One region of the Bacillus sp. ABA4_010 genome, then DNA from elsewhere that is predicted to be linked to it. Evidence: riboswitches for the same ligand, from Rfam matches in the RefSeq annotation. Region 1 holds a riboswitch; each other region holds the start of a gene.
What was found. A riboswitch is a leader RNA that binds a small molecule or an ion and turns the genes downstream of it on or off. The one in region 1 is predicted to bind cyclic di-GMP.

Region 1 (4,909 bases):
TCACCAAAAGTTAGCGGAGAACCAAAGCATACGTGGGCCGACATTTCGAAAGCCACCTCATTGCTCCATTACAACCCACATGTCACCTTACGAGAAGGAATTGCCCGTGAGATTGAGTATATCCGAGCTGTCTACCAGCTATAACCGCCTTCAGCAGTGCATATGATTCAACATATCTATTCAACAAAAAGCCCGTCAATTTATCCTTGATTTTGCAGGATAATTGACGGGTTTCATTGGAGCAAGACTGTTAAGGACGAGATGATGTCCCGACAGCCCTGCTCTTTTTTGTTCGTTAGGAATTATTGGTTTATTTAAATTTCCCAACGGTATCTTGAAGAACGTTCGCTACATCTCTCAGTTGCTTATTTTGCTCTTTCAATGTTTCAACTGTGTTGTTTTGCTGAATAGCAGCCGCGGCAATCTCTTGGGTCGTCGCGACACTTTGCTCAGTAATCGCTGCAATTTCTTGAATAGAAGAAAGAGCAGTATCCGATGCTTTCGCAATTTTTCCAGAGCTTGCAAAAATGATATCAGATCTCGTTTTAAGCTGTTCAACCGACTCAAAAATTTCATTGAAAAGGCGGCCATTATCCTCTACAATTTCTACCCCTCTGACAATGTCTTCAAAATCTTGTTCGTTAAGTTCTAAAACTTTGCTCGTTTGTTTGTTAATCTCATTGATTGTATCTGAAATATCTTTAATAGAAGAAGCCGTTTGATTAGCTAGCTTTTGAATTTCCTGGGCAACAACTGAAAATCCTTTTCCTGCTTCGCCTGCACGTGCAGCCTCAATGGAAGCGTTCAATGATAATAAATTCGTTTGAGCAGAAATATCCCGAATTAAATCGATGATTCTGTTAATATGCTCTAACTTATAATTTAATGCCGATAGATTTTCTTTCGTCGCTGCTCCATTGTTTTTAATTTTATTAATTTGGTCTGAAATAATATTCACTTGCTCAGACCCTTTTTCAGACAGTTCACTCGTATGATGCGTAAATTCTTTAATTTGTTTCGTTTGTTGATCCATGTCTTCAATAGCTGCAGACATTTCAGTAGTCATATTCGAGATGTACTCGATATGCTTCGCTCTTTCTTCCGCTCCATGTGCTTCTTCGTTTGTTCCGGTCGCAATTTGACGAGATGCTCCTTCTAACTCTTCAAATGACACAAGAAGAGTATCGCTCGTTTCATTGATAGTTTCTGATTTTTCTCTTACGCTCTCAATGATATTCTGTAGATTTTGTCTCATCTCTTCGAAGCTGGCCGCTAATAATCCAATTTCATCATCACGTTTTATATTAATCTCGTGACTCAAATTTCCTGATGCAATACTATTCGCAAAGTCCGCTAAACGCTTAATAGGACTCGAAATACGGTTTCCAATATAAAACGCTAAAAGACCGCCAAGTACTACAGCCGCAATAAGGAAAATAGACGGATACAAAATCATCTGCTTTTGCAAATCCATGACGAAGGTTGCATCCATATCAATTCCGATAATAGCATCGGCATTATCAATTGGGAGGAAAAACGATTTATGTACTCCCCACTTATCTTCATAAATATCACTGGACACTTCGCTTTTTTGCTCGAACGACTGTTTTTGATCAGCTGTAAAAGGCGATTCAACCATGAAATCTTCACTGCCGTTCAACGCCACTATCACATCTTGACCATTTACCCGTGATAACACATACACATACTCAATACCTTTGCGTGCTTCTATGAAAGTATCTAAGTATTGCTTTAAGTCATTACCGTATTCCTCAGGATTTTCCATTACCTGCTCGATAAAGTCACTATCCAGTCCCCCAGCTAACGTCCTTCCATTTTCTTGCAGTCTATTATCAAATTGAGATAATACATGATTATTTGTAATAGAATTCATAACATTTCCTAAGAAGCCACCGATTACAAGTGCAAAAATAAGAAAAGGGACTAAAAAACTAACAACAAGCTGTGCTTTAATCGACGTTTTAGGATGTAACAAGGGAATTTTTTTCATCGGTTCTTCTCCTGAAAAGTTTTTAATTGCTTCATTTGAATGAACTGCGTCAAATCTAGCTGTAACACTTTATTGTTTTCTTGTAAATCAGGGCTCTTAAAGAAAACAATCGCGAATGTTCGATCATTTTGAGCATGAATTTCCCGATATTCTAAAAGATGTGTGAATTCTTTTTTAAACGCGCTATGATCTACCTTCTCGACAAGAGACTGTGAAACATTCGATGGAATTTCTGCACAACAGAAGCTGTAAACAGCTGTATCCATTTCTTCCATCACAGCTTTCCAATCAGGACTTGTTCCAAGGAAGTAATGTTCATATACGTTACATCCGTACGCGTAAAAACCTAAATCCGTTGTTCCAGCTCCTGCAAAACGCAACGGGTTCACTTCAATTGGCACAACACGGCTCCTATGCTTCTTGATCTCAAAATGAACTGGATAATTTTTTAAAGGAACAACTTCTTTCAATTTCATCATAAATGAAAGAATATCATCATGAATCTCTTCGATTACTTCCTTCGAGGTGAAATAAATCCGGTCAGACGTATCATATTCGTCTTTGAATTGCCTTTTAAACATGTTCAAAATCACTGGATTTCCTTCATGATCAAAGTAACCGTCTACTGCATACTCGTCGCCTTGAATCCATTCTTCGATTAAAATATGATTCCCATTGATGACATTTTGATTGTAAACATTTTGAGAAAGAATAAAATCGGCATGGAGTTTATCAAGAGCTTGGTTCCATTCGTCTGCATTTTTGATTTTGTAAACTCCGACACTTGAATAGCCCATCGTTGGCTTGATGACGACTGGAAATGGAATACGTTCTGTGTCCAGTTTAAACAGCTCAGCAATACCGACCACTTTATAAAAATAATCAGGATATATGTTAGAAAGAAGACTTCGGAGTTCCCCTTTATCTTTCAACGTTTTTGACCACAGATATTGCTTACTATCAGGTGCATTCGCTTCAAGTAAAGTTAAACAACTCTCCGAATTCGTTAGCAAACGTTGTTGATCATTCCATCTAGTGAAAAAATCTTCTGCGCGTAAGCCGGATAATTCACTTGAACTCTCTTTATCTGTTTCCTCTTTTAACACAGGAATTTCAAGTTTCTTTAACGTTTCGACTAAAAGGGGTGAAATAATTTGTTCATTAATGATAATCATATAACCATTCCTTTCCTAGCTGATTGTACATTCAATTCGGATTCATCGTTGCTGCGAGTCGATTAGCATTGGCATCCCTTCATTATCGCTACTTTCCGCCTAACACTTTTTCTGTTCACCAATTTTAAGCTCGGGGTTTTGCTGTCATAAAAAAACCACTCCGAAAAAGAGTGGATTCATACATTGTTCAACAAAATGTATTCCAGCTTCTTCGGTAACCCGGCTGCCATTGCATCACGCTTTAGACCCGTGGCTTTGCGTCCTTGCTTTTCAACAAGTTTGCCTTTATCGGAAAATAATAATGAAATGAAACACAAGACTATCTTAGTATAAATAAGAATAAATATCTACATTTTTCTACAAATAACTGGATTTTTTTCTTTAAAATTCGACATTCACCACTATTTTCATAGGTATATTGTTTTATATAGATTTACTTGCATAATTCGACACCTCTTCATTCAATCGAGAAGTACCACCATCATTGATTCAGACAACTTAAGTTTTCTCTCAAAGCTTTAGAACATTTAGTATGACCACTCTTTAGTGATGTCGAATGTCCTAGGTCGATTTATATCAATGAAAGAAGGTTTAGCCCAGACTGTTCTATCATATACATGAAGGAGGTTCGACTTACTATCGCGGAGGTGACAAAATGGTAAGAGTGGTATGGGGTGTCGACTCGGCGGCAAAAGTAACGGAAGAGTTATTTACTTGTGTCAAAAACAAGCTCGGTTATCCGAAATATTGGGGGCGTTATTTGACTGAGATTTCAAACGTATCAGATGGTTTGACAAAATCAGAGATTACCTTTCTCCGAAATCGAGACATCAAAGTCGTCCCTATCTATAACAAATTAAAGGAAGCGGTAGGCTATACCGAAGGAAGAGCTCGAGCCGTCAACACACTGTTTCACGCACGAAGACTAGGGATTCCTAAAAATAAAGTGCTATTCGCAAATATTGAGGATTACTTTGAAGTAGATGAAGCATGGATTCGGGGATGGGTAGAGGCGATGTATCCGAGCGGGTATCGACCTGGCATCTATCAAGATCCGGTCAAAGGAGCCTTTTCAGCTGCTTATTGCGAAGCCGTTCAAAATAATCCACTCGTCGCCGAGCAAACCATTCTTTGGAGCTGTATGCCAAGACCCGGTACAACAAAAGAACAGCGCGCTCCAGCTTTTAAGCCAGCTGCTCCAAAATGCAAAGCCAATGTTTGGCTCTGGCAATATGGAAGAGATTCTTCGATTTGTCCAGTCGATACAAACCTTGCGAATCGGAGATTATTAGATTACTTGTATTAAGAATAGGGCTGTCTGAAATGGAATCATCCTCCTTTTTCAGACAGCGTCTTGAAAGCGGACGTCACGAGCGATACTAAAGTACGGATCAGTTGTCCATGGTACACAAAGCAAGTTTGGGCCATCAACTAAACTCATTTATTCCACTAGCTGTCTTGCTTCGATAAAAAGTGCCTGAATAAATTTTTTCATATTAATTCGGCTCTGATTACTCGCTGTTTTGTTTTTATTCTCCAGCTCCAGCATTTTCTTACGCACTTCGGAAAAGTCAAAAAACGTAGCGGAATATGCTTCAAATTTTGGATTCGAGTAGTCAGTCAAGCCGAGGGAAGCGATATGGATGAGCGCTTGATACAAAGCCCGGCGTACACGTTGCTCTGAAGCTTTCATTTCTTTCTGAATGTCGCTATCATCCGCTGT
Region 2 (4,909 bases), 1.1 Mb from region 1:
ATATCCCATCGATTGCGCCATTGTAAAACTCTAACTCTTTTAAATCTTGCTGTAATTTAATAATGGTTTCCCTCCGCATATTGTCATACCTCCTGTCATATATACTAATCTATGAAAAGAGAAACAAAGGAGTATAGACGAATATGGGAGTAAGTGAAAATTGTTTATCATATGATGCCATTAGCTGAGGCAATCCGTTTATAAAATCATACTGTGATAATGAGGATTGAATCTTGGAGTGAAAGTCTTATTCTCGTTTGAATAAAGACTATCTTTTAATAAAGACAGGAGAAATAAGATGAGCATCGAGATTACCATCATGGGATTACTCGTCGGCTTTCTCGTAGGTCTGACAGGAGTCGGAGGAGCCGCACTATTAACCCCCGTATTAATATTCGCAGGGATTCAACCATCCATTGCGATAGGGACGGATTTTATCTACAATTCCATCACGAAGCTATTCGGAGTAGTGCAGCATTGGAGACAGAAAACGATTGATTTTCAATTAGTGAAATATTTGGCATTGGGAAGCATCCCGAGCTCTGTTTTGGCCATTGTTAGTTTGTACGCCTTTCCACTGTTCCAGCAACATCAAGAGCCCATTTTGAAGCATGTACTTGGATATGTATTGGTATTGGCAGCAACTTCCATTATCATTCAAGTTTTTTTCAATAAACGTTTCTTTTTTAATCGCTGGCAAATGCAGCCACTCTCTCAAAAGCGGGGATTGACAATCTTCATTGGGGCTGCATTTGGGTTTATTGTTGGGCTGACTTCTGTTGGGTCTGGATCGTTATTTGCCATTGCCATGTTGTATGTATATAAGATGAACCCTGTTCAATTAGTAGGCACTGACATTGCCCATGCGTTTCTTTTAGTGACTGTTGCAGGGCTGATAAATGCCGGACTTGGAACCGTTAATTATGTGCTAGCAGCTAATTTGCTGTTAGGGTCCATTCCCGGTGTCATTATAGGGAGTAAGCTATCTGCCAAGGTTCCAGCGAAACCGTTAAGACTAGCCGTGGCTGTGCTTATTTTCATGAGCGGATTCGGTCTCATTTTAAAATGAAAAGAACGTTACCGAAACCACATGAAAAAAGGAGCATTCTTGTGATAAGAAGCTCCTTTTTTTATGGATTTTTCTAATTATAATGCCCATACTTGATTGCGACCGTTTCGTTTCGCCTGGTAAAGGGCTTTGTCCGCTTGTTGGAAAATATCCTCCCCTTCTATTTTGACACTGCTAGGAAACGTTGCGGTTCCAATGGAAATCGTAATATGGATCGTTGACTGATCAGGCAAGATAAAGTCATGTATTTCGACTGCCTTGCGAATTCGTTCACCAATTTCTAACGCATGGGCGGCCGAACAATCAAGAAGCAGCACACTAAATTCTTCCCCGCCGTTTCTTGACACAATATCAAACGAGCGAGCAGTTCGAACGAGCACTTCTCCTAACTGTTTTAAGACTTCATCTCCACCAGGATGGCCGTATGTATCATTGACTTTTTTAAAATGGTCAATATCGATTAAGAGAAGTGATAGCTTTTCATCCTTCTCTTTCGACCGCCTTAAAGCCTCATTGTACAAGGCATCAAATTGGCGGACATTGTTCAAGTTCGTTAAGTAATCAGTCGTCGCACTTTTTTCGAGCTGCCAAAATAGTTCATTCGACTTTTCAATATATTCGGCCGTCATATAAATAAATAAACTGCCAATGAAGGAAATGCCGACTTGAATCGGAAAAATCTGCCACACTGTTTCTGCATCTAAATTAATGCTTAAGCCAATAAAAATGAATATTAAAGAAATAAAGCATAGGAGCATCATTCTCGGGAGCCTGTTCATCTGTAATCGTACCGCCAACGCACAAATCAGCCCTGTTGTTAAAATAATTGCCGCCCCAGTAATGGCCGATTGACTCATACCAAATAACGTAATCCGGGTAATCGCGATGACAATGCTCGAAAGAACCGCTGGAATCCATCCGACATAGGCTGCTGCGGTAATCGGAGCTAAGTGCCGTAAATCGACCCTCGTTTCCTCGTTGACCGAGATGGCAAAAAGCATGACAATGATGCCTAATACCCCGAACAACCCACCTGACCATACGGCATAGGCTTGACTATGTTTAATCGCTGTATATTTTTTCGACCAAATTCCTGCAAGAAAAAGGAACGTAATAAAAATGCATATATTGACAAAAAACTGGGCCAACATCCCGGCTTCCTCCTAAAAAGAGTCTCTTAATTTCTATATCTTTAGCTTAATTCATATATAAATTGATCTAGAAAATTCGACATAGTCAAAGAACGGTTATGCCAAATTTTCTAGACCTAAGCGGATGTCACACTCAAACATTCAAAGGGTACACGAACCGCTTCAAGATTTTTCTAAATGGATGGATCTAGTTGCTCCTTTTTCACCATATGGATGAAGCGATCAACTAAGTTGCGGTCATAACATGTTCCGGCTAAAGCCGTCAATTCTTTAAAAGCCTCTTCGCTTGTGAGCGCTTTAGAATACGGACGATCGCTCGTCATCGCCTCATAGCTGTCCACAATGCGCAGCATTTTGCAAAATAGCGGAAGTTGGTCATCTGTATATTTGTAAGGATACCCGGAGCCGTCTATGTTTTCGTGATGAAGTGACGCAAACGTTGCGTCCACACCACAATCGTCTAAAAATTTCTTGATTAAAACCTCTCCGTATAAAGGATGGTTCATCAACTCGCTCCATTCCTCTGTTGTCAGTTTCGTTTCCTTTTCTAAGATAGCAGAAGAAATGTAGAGTTTGCCAATATCATGAAGAAGGATAGAGTTAATCAATCCATTTCGAACTTCTGAAGAAATATGGAGATGTTTGGCAAATTGAAGAAACAGTACGGCGGTATTAACAGAATGAATATACGTATGAAAATCATGCTCCCTTAAGGCTTGTAGTAAAAAAGAGATTCGTTGATTCATAGAAAGAGTAGAAAGACGATGTTCCAGCATAAAAGCCGTTGTCATGGCAAGTTCCTCCTATACGAAAAGTAGTAGTGATTGAGGATTAGCCGGTTGCACCACTCGCTCCGCACAGCCTAAGTGCCCATTTAACGGCCTATGCATCAACGCTTTCTAATCTATAAATGTATTATCTTTTATATCGGAATAACGAGACATAATTAAAGCGTATTTAAAAACATATGATTCTTTAAATAATCTGTTATACAAAAATATTAAAAGAAAGCTCCTTAAATGTCCAATAAATCCCTCTTGATTTTCCTTCTTTTATTTATATAGGTTCCCTGTAATCATTCGACACCTCTTCAGTCCATCGAGAAGCAGCACCATCGTTGATCCAGCCCGTTCTTTTGGGTATGTCGAATTTTCTAGATCGATTTATATAGAAAAATCTAAACTGAAAATTTCAATTTTTCTTTTGAACTTGTAAGAAATCTTGGAAAAATATATAATTTTTTCTTGCAACTACCATCTTATGAGGAGGACTACTATGAAACGAAGTTTGCAAAAACAAATCCTTTACCCGGTTTTGGCTTTGCTTTTTATAACAGGCATCGTCTTAGCCGTCATTAACTATAAAATGAGTGTCGACCTATCTGTGGACCAATCGACCGAGCAGATGAAGACGGCATTAGATCAGGCCGACCAATTAGTCCGCATGTTTCTCGATGAACATGAGCGAGATTTATTACAATTAACGAGTATGGATACCATTGAAAACTATGGAAACAATCCGGCGGACTCGCAAGGAAACGTGCTGTCTCATTTTGAACGCTTCCATGAAGCCTCTCCTAATCTATTAAATAGCTATTTTGCAACCGAAAAAAACGACATGCTCCTTTACCCTGACACCGAGCTTCCAGAAGGATACAAGCCGACAGAAAAAGACTGGTATAAGCGTGCCGTTGCCAGCAATGGAGCTGTCATTTGGGAAGAACCATATACGGATATTGCCACAGGAAAAACCGTTATTACGGCACTTAAAGCGGTTATAACAAATGAACAAACAATTGGTGTAGTCGGCATTGACATTGAGATTAACCACCTCTTCGAATTAATTGAAAAAATCAAATTCGGAGACACCGGCTATGCGTTCATGGTTGATAAAAATGGTAATATGATGGCACATCCTGATTCATCCGTGCGCGGAAAAAGTGTATTAGATGAATCATACTATCAGCAAATGCAAAAAGCTGGCAAGGCAGGAGTCGTCTATTATACATATGAGGGAGATCAAAAGCTTTTAACGTTTAAAACGGATGAGAAAACCGGGTGGAAACTCGCGGGAACGGTGAAAATGGATGAATTTGAAGCAAGAGCGGAAAGTCTCTTGTCCCCGCTTGTCATCACTTTGCTTGTGATTGCCCTTCTTGCTTCTATTCTTTCCTACTTCTTCGTCCGAAAGATGATGAAACCGATTCGATCGCTTCAACATGCGATGGAAGAAGTTGAAAAAGGGAATTTGACGGCTCAAACAGACGATAGTCGTCAAGATGAAATTGGGCAGTTGGCAGCAAGCTTTGCCAATATGACAAATGAAATGAAAACATTAATTAGGCATATTCACAAGTCTTCTGAACATGTCACAGATGCATCGCAAACGCTCATGGCAAGTGTGCAGGAAAATACGGCCTCAGCGAATGAAGTGGCGGTGACGATGCAGCAAATTGCCAGCGGCGCTTCTAATCAATCAGAGCTGATGGAGTTAAACGGAGAAATGATGGCATCTTTAAGTGAAGAAGTGCAAAAGATTAAAGAGCAAAGTCATGATATACAGACAAAATCAATGGACATGATGCGCGTTGCCCAGTCAGGTATTCAAACAGTCGACTTACTCGATGAGCACTCTCAAAAAACGAGCAGCATGAATGAAAAAATGATGGAAGTCACAGCGAATTTAAGCA
Region 3 (4,909 bases), 1.2 Mb from region 1:
TTATCCAATTTTATTTGAAAAAGATGAAAAGAACATTATGAAATTTCTCGGCAAGTCGAAACAGGCACATTATCAATTTCTTTATCATTTTTTCAATGATGACATCCAAAAAGCGGAAGCGTCTCTTCAACGCATCCGTACTAAGCGTATGCAGCAAGCAGCCCAACTTCTCCTTTTCACCAAGAAAAAGCAATATGCAGAAGTAAAAGCGCTGCTTCTAGAAATGAAAGATGAAGATGTGAAATGGTATTACAGCGCGGTCGTTGCCTATGAAGAACAGGACAACTCTAGTTATGAGAAATATAAGGGGAAAATACGAGATCAAGATTATGTCACTTGGCTTGAGGTTACAGAACACGTTCAACAAGGCCACAAAACTGAGGCACTTGCGATGCTGGACGAACAACTTGGAAAACTAAAAGGTTTAAAACGGTTGTCTGCTGTTTATTATCGGAAGGAGATTGCCTAAAATGAAAAGAGAGGCTGCTCTTAGTCAACCTCTCTTTTTCTTATGCTAGTTCTGCTGTTTCAGTTAGGCGTTCAGCAGATTCTGTGACACCGGCAGTCGTATGGCCAATTTCCTTAATAGCCGCTACCAATTCGTCCATTTGATTTTTGACAAGGTTCATTTTTTGAACATTTTGATGAATGGATTGCGAAATGTGCTGGAACGACTCGCTTGTATAAATAGATGTTTCGTTCCCCATTCGAACAGTCTCATTAACCGTTATTAACGTTTCTCTTACATGCTCGGTATATGTATTGGATGCTTGTACAAGCTCTTGTATTTTTCCGACCGATTGTTTCGTTTCTTCCGCTAGTTTCCTTACTTCACTTGAGACGACGGCAAAGCCTTTTCCGTGCTCGCCAGCTCTTGCTGCTTCAATTGCTGAATTCAGTGCAAGTAAATTCGTCTGATCAGCGATACCTTGCACTATTTTCACGACAGATGTAATATGTGAGGAAGATTCGGATAGTTTTTTCACAGAAGCATTCATCTTTTCTATGCTATTGCTAATGATTTTTATATTTTGGACAAGTTCCTCGATTTTACTTTGTCCTCCCTTGACAAAAGTTTGCGCTCGCGTTGAATCTTCATTACTTTCAATAACCATTTGATTGACCGCATCACTGTTACCAATCAATGTTTCGACCGCTGCTTTTGACTGTTCTGCAAGAGACGTTAATTCAAGACTTGTATCTACGATTTTTCTTTTTATTTCTTGTTTGGCTGCCTCATATTGTTCATCACGCCTCTTTACATTTTCCCGTTCATATGCCTCGAGAACAATTTGTTGTTCTAAGTTTAATATTTTCGTGACAGCTGTTGTGAATCGAGCTGCTTCTTCTTTAGTATTAACTTCTCTAGCAATGATATGAATTAAAGAGTGCTGAACATTTTGAAAAGCGCCCATATACCAGGCCGGCTTTAGACCGATACGGTAATGAACTTGGGCAATTTTAAGGCGTTTAATTAAAAACTCTTCGTCAATCTCACCACCGAATAACTCTACTAAATGAACTTTTAACGTCTCTCTCAGCCGATCAATAGTAGAATGCTGGCCAATAATGTCTTTTAACTCACGTATTTCGGTAATCGTTTGATAAAAATCATCGACAAGGACGTGAATATGCTCCTTTACAACCGGTTGCATACATTTGGCCATTTGTAAATCCGCCTTACTCAATCGAATCATGTTTATTTTTTCGACTATTCCTTCATCTTGGATGTTCATCACCACATCCAATTGTTTCGCTTTTTGTTCCCATGTTTGTGGTTCTTTTTTTATAAGTCCAAACATCGCCATAAAATAAATCCTCCCACAATTTAGTTTTATGGTCGGTTGCGCTTCCAGCTCTTAACCACCCAAGCGCCCATATACAGGTGATTCCTCTTCGCTCCCATAGGTATAATTTCTCACAAAAAGATGTTTTTAGAACTAACTACTATTATTTTATAGTATATTATTACTATTCGGGAGTCTTTTTATAAAAATAATATAGCAAAACAAACCGCCGTTTTATGACCAGAAGGGAAAAACACCCCCTATCATGATTAATACAATGGCTAACAAACCTATCGACAAGATAATGTATAGCATTCCTACAATCAAATTTTCGGTCATGTTTTCCCCTCCATCAATGTTTTGGGCGGTCGACTCCTTTTAAATGATATGTATGGGAAACGACAAGAAGCGGCCTTGTCTATTCCAAGAGGAAGTACAAAGCCGCTTACATTATTTCTTCATTCATGATAAATGCTAACCCTTTCCGTACATCTATATTATAAGGAGGAACTCCCCATGGCAAGAGAGTATTTTAATGATGGCATTTCGGATACCCAGCAACTCATTCAGTTGCCTTCGCCTCACTCAAATCATTGGCATCACACCTTCCCTTTGTCCTTTTGTTGCTTTTGTTAGAGCTTCTCCACATCTCCCCTTTCGTCGTATAATTGGTGAGATTGTTGGTGGTGTATGTATGGTGTATCTTTATCATACAAGAAATCTGGGCACTTGTAAATACTAAATATTATAAATTTTCTGATTTTTAAAGAGGTGTATTAAAAAATTCTATTCTTCCTTATTTTATTAAAAAGAAGACCCGCAATGTGTACAAGTCTTCTTTTTAGTAAAATTATTCGTTATCGTCTTCTTCCCCTGTTCTTGTTGTTTGGAAAGGAAGCGTGTCCCAAAAGCTAGTGTCCGCGGATTCAATGGATCCATCCGCAATGGCTCTTACCGTTGCATCCAAGGTCGTAATGGTTTGCTTAATTAAATACCCGTTGCTTTTTTGCCCTAGTGCGTACGACTCAATATAGTGATCGGACATCCCACGCATTTCAAATAGAAGCGTAGAAATGTCATAACGAACGGCGATCCCGTTTCGTCCGATATTTTTACTAGAGCCACCATTGTATTTCCCTAAATGTCCCCAGCCTGTCTTTTCAAGCGCACCATATACAACAGCCCCGAGTTTTTTGGAGTCTTCTACTACTTCTTGTTTCACTTCACCACTTGTCGGGTAAAGGATGGAGCCAGACACAAGCTCACCTTCTGTTTCACTCATCGCCCCTTGATGATGTAAATCAATCATATAATCAATGTCATATTTGGCCAACACATTTTCGTGCAATGCTTTCGCTTCTGGTTCCATATCGCTAACAGACTTATCATGTTCCCGGTTTAAGTCTACCTCGTTTGCATTGTATCGTGTTAAATGACGATCGCCGTCTGCTAAGTAGTCATCAAGTGAAAAATCAACATCCCCCATTGCACCGTCCGCATTCAGCATCGGAATGACGAGTACGTTAACATTTTCTAAAACGCCTTTCGTTTTGTTCGTTCCTAAATGTTTAATGAATTCTAGTGCTCCTTCGGTCGTAAGCTGTTCGTTTCCGTGTTGCTGCGTTAAAAACAAAATTGTTGGATTAGTAGGATCCGATATGTATTTCGCCATGTAAATATCTCGCCCTTTTACCGTTTGTCCAATGACTTCAAGTTCCAGTGCGCTCTGTTTTGCATCTTGCTTTTGAAGATAATCAACCATGCTTTCATACGTATGCAATATTGACGTTTGAATGGAACCATGTCCAGGATTCGGCCCATTTCCCACTGCTCCTACTGGAACTGCAACTGCGGTCACTGCTCCAAATGCCATTAAACTAGATAACGAAACAGATAATACTTTGTTTTTCAAACTCATTAACGTTTCCCCCACCCTATTGTTGAATGTCATACTTCTCTATTATCCTGTTTTCTATTAATCGTGTTAATAGTGTATCTCGCCTATTCCCTCGACATATTTCGAGTAGCGAAAGATATGTCCATTGATACATATGTACAGTCTAAGTTGGAAAAAGCCGCGGCATGAGTTCAAACAATAAACGTGGCGAATTGACCTACAACTATCTTCTATTCGTCAGCTATTTCAGAAAAAAATGAAAAAACATAAAAAGAAGCGGAGCAAAATCATTCCTTTTTCTCCACTTCCTTTATCATAATCTTACATGAGACAAATCTACTTGACGTTCTTTCTGTTCTTCTCTTTTTTTATCGTGTCGTGCTAAAGCCTTTCTTTGTTCATCTATTAAATAAGCCGCGCGAATTTTAATCTCTCTTTCTTTTTTGCTCTTTTTCTTCAACTGAATCCCCTTCTCCATTCCACCATCCAATTGTTTTTATTTCACCATGGTCCATATAAATAACACCGTTTTTATCATCAAATCCATAAGAGGCAAAAATACAATTAAAGCGGTAACAAAAAGAACGAACATTATTTTGCGTTGTTTCGCTGTAAACTCGTCTAGAAATAACTCCTTTAGCTCATTAATTACATCAAGACCCATCCCTATGTCCTCCTCTAAAAGAATCATCCATTAGATAATTGTGTATAAAAAAGTTATTTGAGACTATTGATTTTCATTATGTATATATCAATTATAGTACTAATTGCTTATCAGTCAATAAAATGGCGTCATTTTTTGTCGGAATAACTCGAATATAGTCAACTTTCCAATAAAAAAACTTCTATTAGGGGGCGGTTTTCTTGCCCGATAATGCGGAATAAAACTGAAAATTTTTATCTCCCCCTCTACAACCTGTTTCACATATAGAAACAATTCTTCATTATTTGAAATTCTTTCTTCCACCAACTATGATTCAAAGTGTGCAAAGGAGGCACGGCTCATGAGTCAATATGAAATGTCAACGTTGAAAAAAGGTTTGCAAATCCTTGATCTCCTTCAAGAAAAAGGAGAAATGTCTCTGACGCAAGTGATGGAACATTTTCATTGGAATAAAACGAGTACTTTTCGGCTGTTATTTACATTAGAAACGATGGATTATATTCAAAAAACACAAAATGGCTTTCGTTTAGCGAATAAACTCTCAGGTCCGAGGCAGCCTCA

Region 2: it holds a riboswitch for cyclic di-GMP, as region 1 does, so the genes downstream of both, ACXAEO_RS07500 (HD-GYP domain-containing protein) here and ACXAEO_RS13250 (ATP-grasp domain-containing protein) in region 1, are expected to answer to the same signal.
Region 3: it holds a riboswitch for cyclic di-GMP, as region 1 does, so the genes downstream of both, ACXAEO_RS07275 (protoglobin domain-containing protein) here and ACXAEO_RS13250 (ATP-grasp domain-containing protein) in region 1, are expected to answer to the same signal.

What each region holds. Positions count from the first base shown of each region.
Region 1 is NZ_JBSWUN010000003.1:2,429,233-2,434,141, forward strand. Features, by position in the region: gene ACXAEO_RS13240 (NAD-dependent epimerase/dehydratase family protein) at 1-144, shown strand, start outside; gene ACXAEO_RS13245 (methyl-accepting chemotaxis protein) at 311-2,011, opposite strand; gene ACXAEO_RS13250 (ATP-grasp domain-containing protein) at 2,008-3,186, opposite strand; cyclic di-GMP riboswitch class I at 3,397-3,480, opposite strand; gene ACXAEO_RS13255 (glycoside hydrolase domain-containing protein) at 3,842-4,492, shown strand; gene ACXAEO_RS13260 (response regulator) at 4,628-4,909, opposite strand, start outside.
Region 2 is NZ_JBSWUN010000003.1:1,279,632-1,284,540, reverse strand. Features, by position in the region: gene ACXAEO_RS07515 (peptidoglycan-binding protein) at 1-79, opposite strand, end outside; gene ACXAEO_RS07510 (sulfite exporter TauE/SafE family protein) at 299-1,069, shown strand; gene ACXAEO_RS07505 (GGDEF domain-containing protein) at 1,147-2,220, opposite strand; gene ACXAEO_RS07500 (HD-GYP domain-containing protein) at 2,394-3,011, opposite strand; cyclic di-GMP riboswitch class II at 3,046-3,129, opposite strand; partial or broken gene ACXAEO_RS07495 (cache domain-containing protein) at 3,481-4,533, shown strand; gene ACXAEO_RS07490 (methyl-accepting chemotaxis protein) at 4,534-4,909, shown strand, end outside.
Region 3 is NZ_JBSWUN010000003.1:1,233,514-1,238,422, reverse strand. Features, by position in the region: gene ACXAEO_RS07285 (hypothetical protein) at 1-469, shown strand, start outside; gene ACXAEO_RS07280 (methyl-accepting chemotaxis protein) at 510-998, opposite strand; partial or broken gene ACXAEO_RS07275 (protoglobin domain-containing protein) at 1,275-1,736, opposite strand; cyclic di-GMP riboswitch class II at 1,830-1,913, opposite strand; gene ACXAEO_RS07270 (M14 family zinc carboxypeptidase) at 2,638-3,705, opposite strand; gene ACXAEO_RS07265 (hypothetical protein) at 3,998-4,144, opposite strand; gene ACXAEO_RS07260 (hypothetical protein) at 4,181-4,348, opposite strand; gene ACXAEO_RS07255 (IclR family transcriptional regulator) at 4,689-4,909, shown strand, end outside.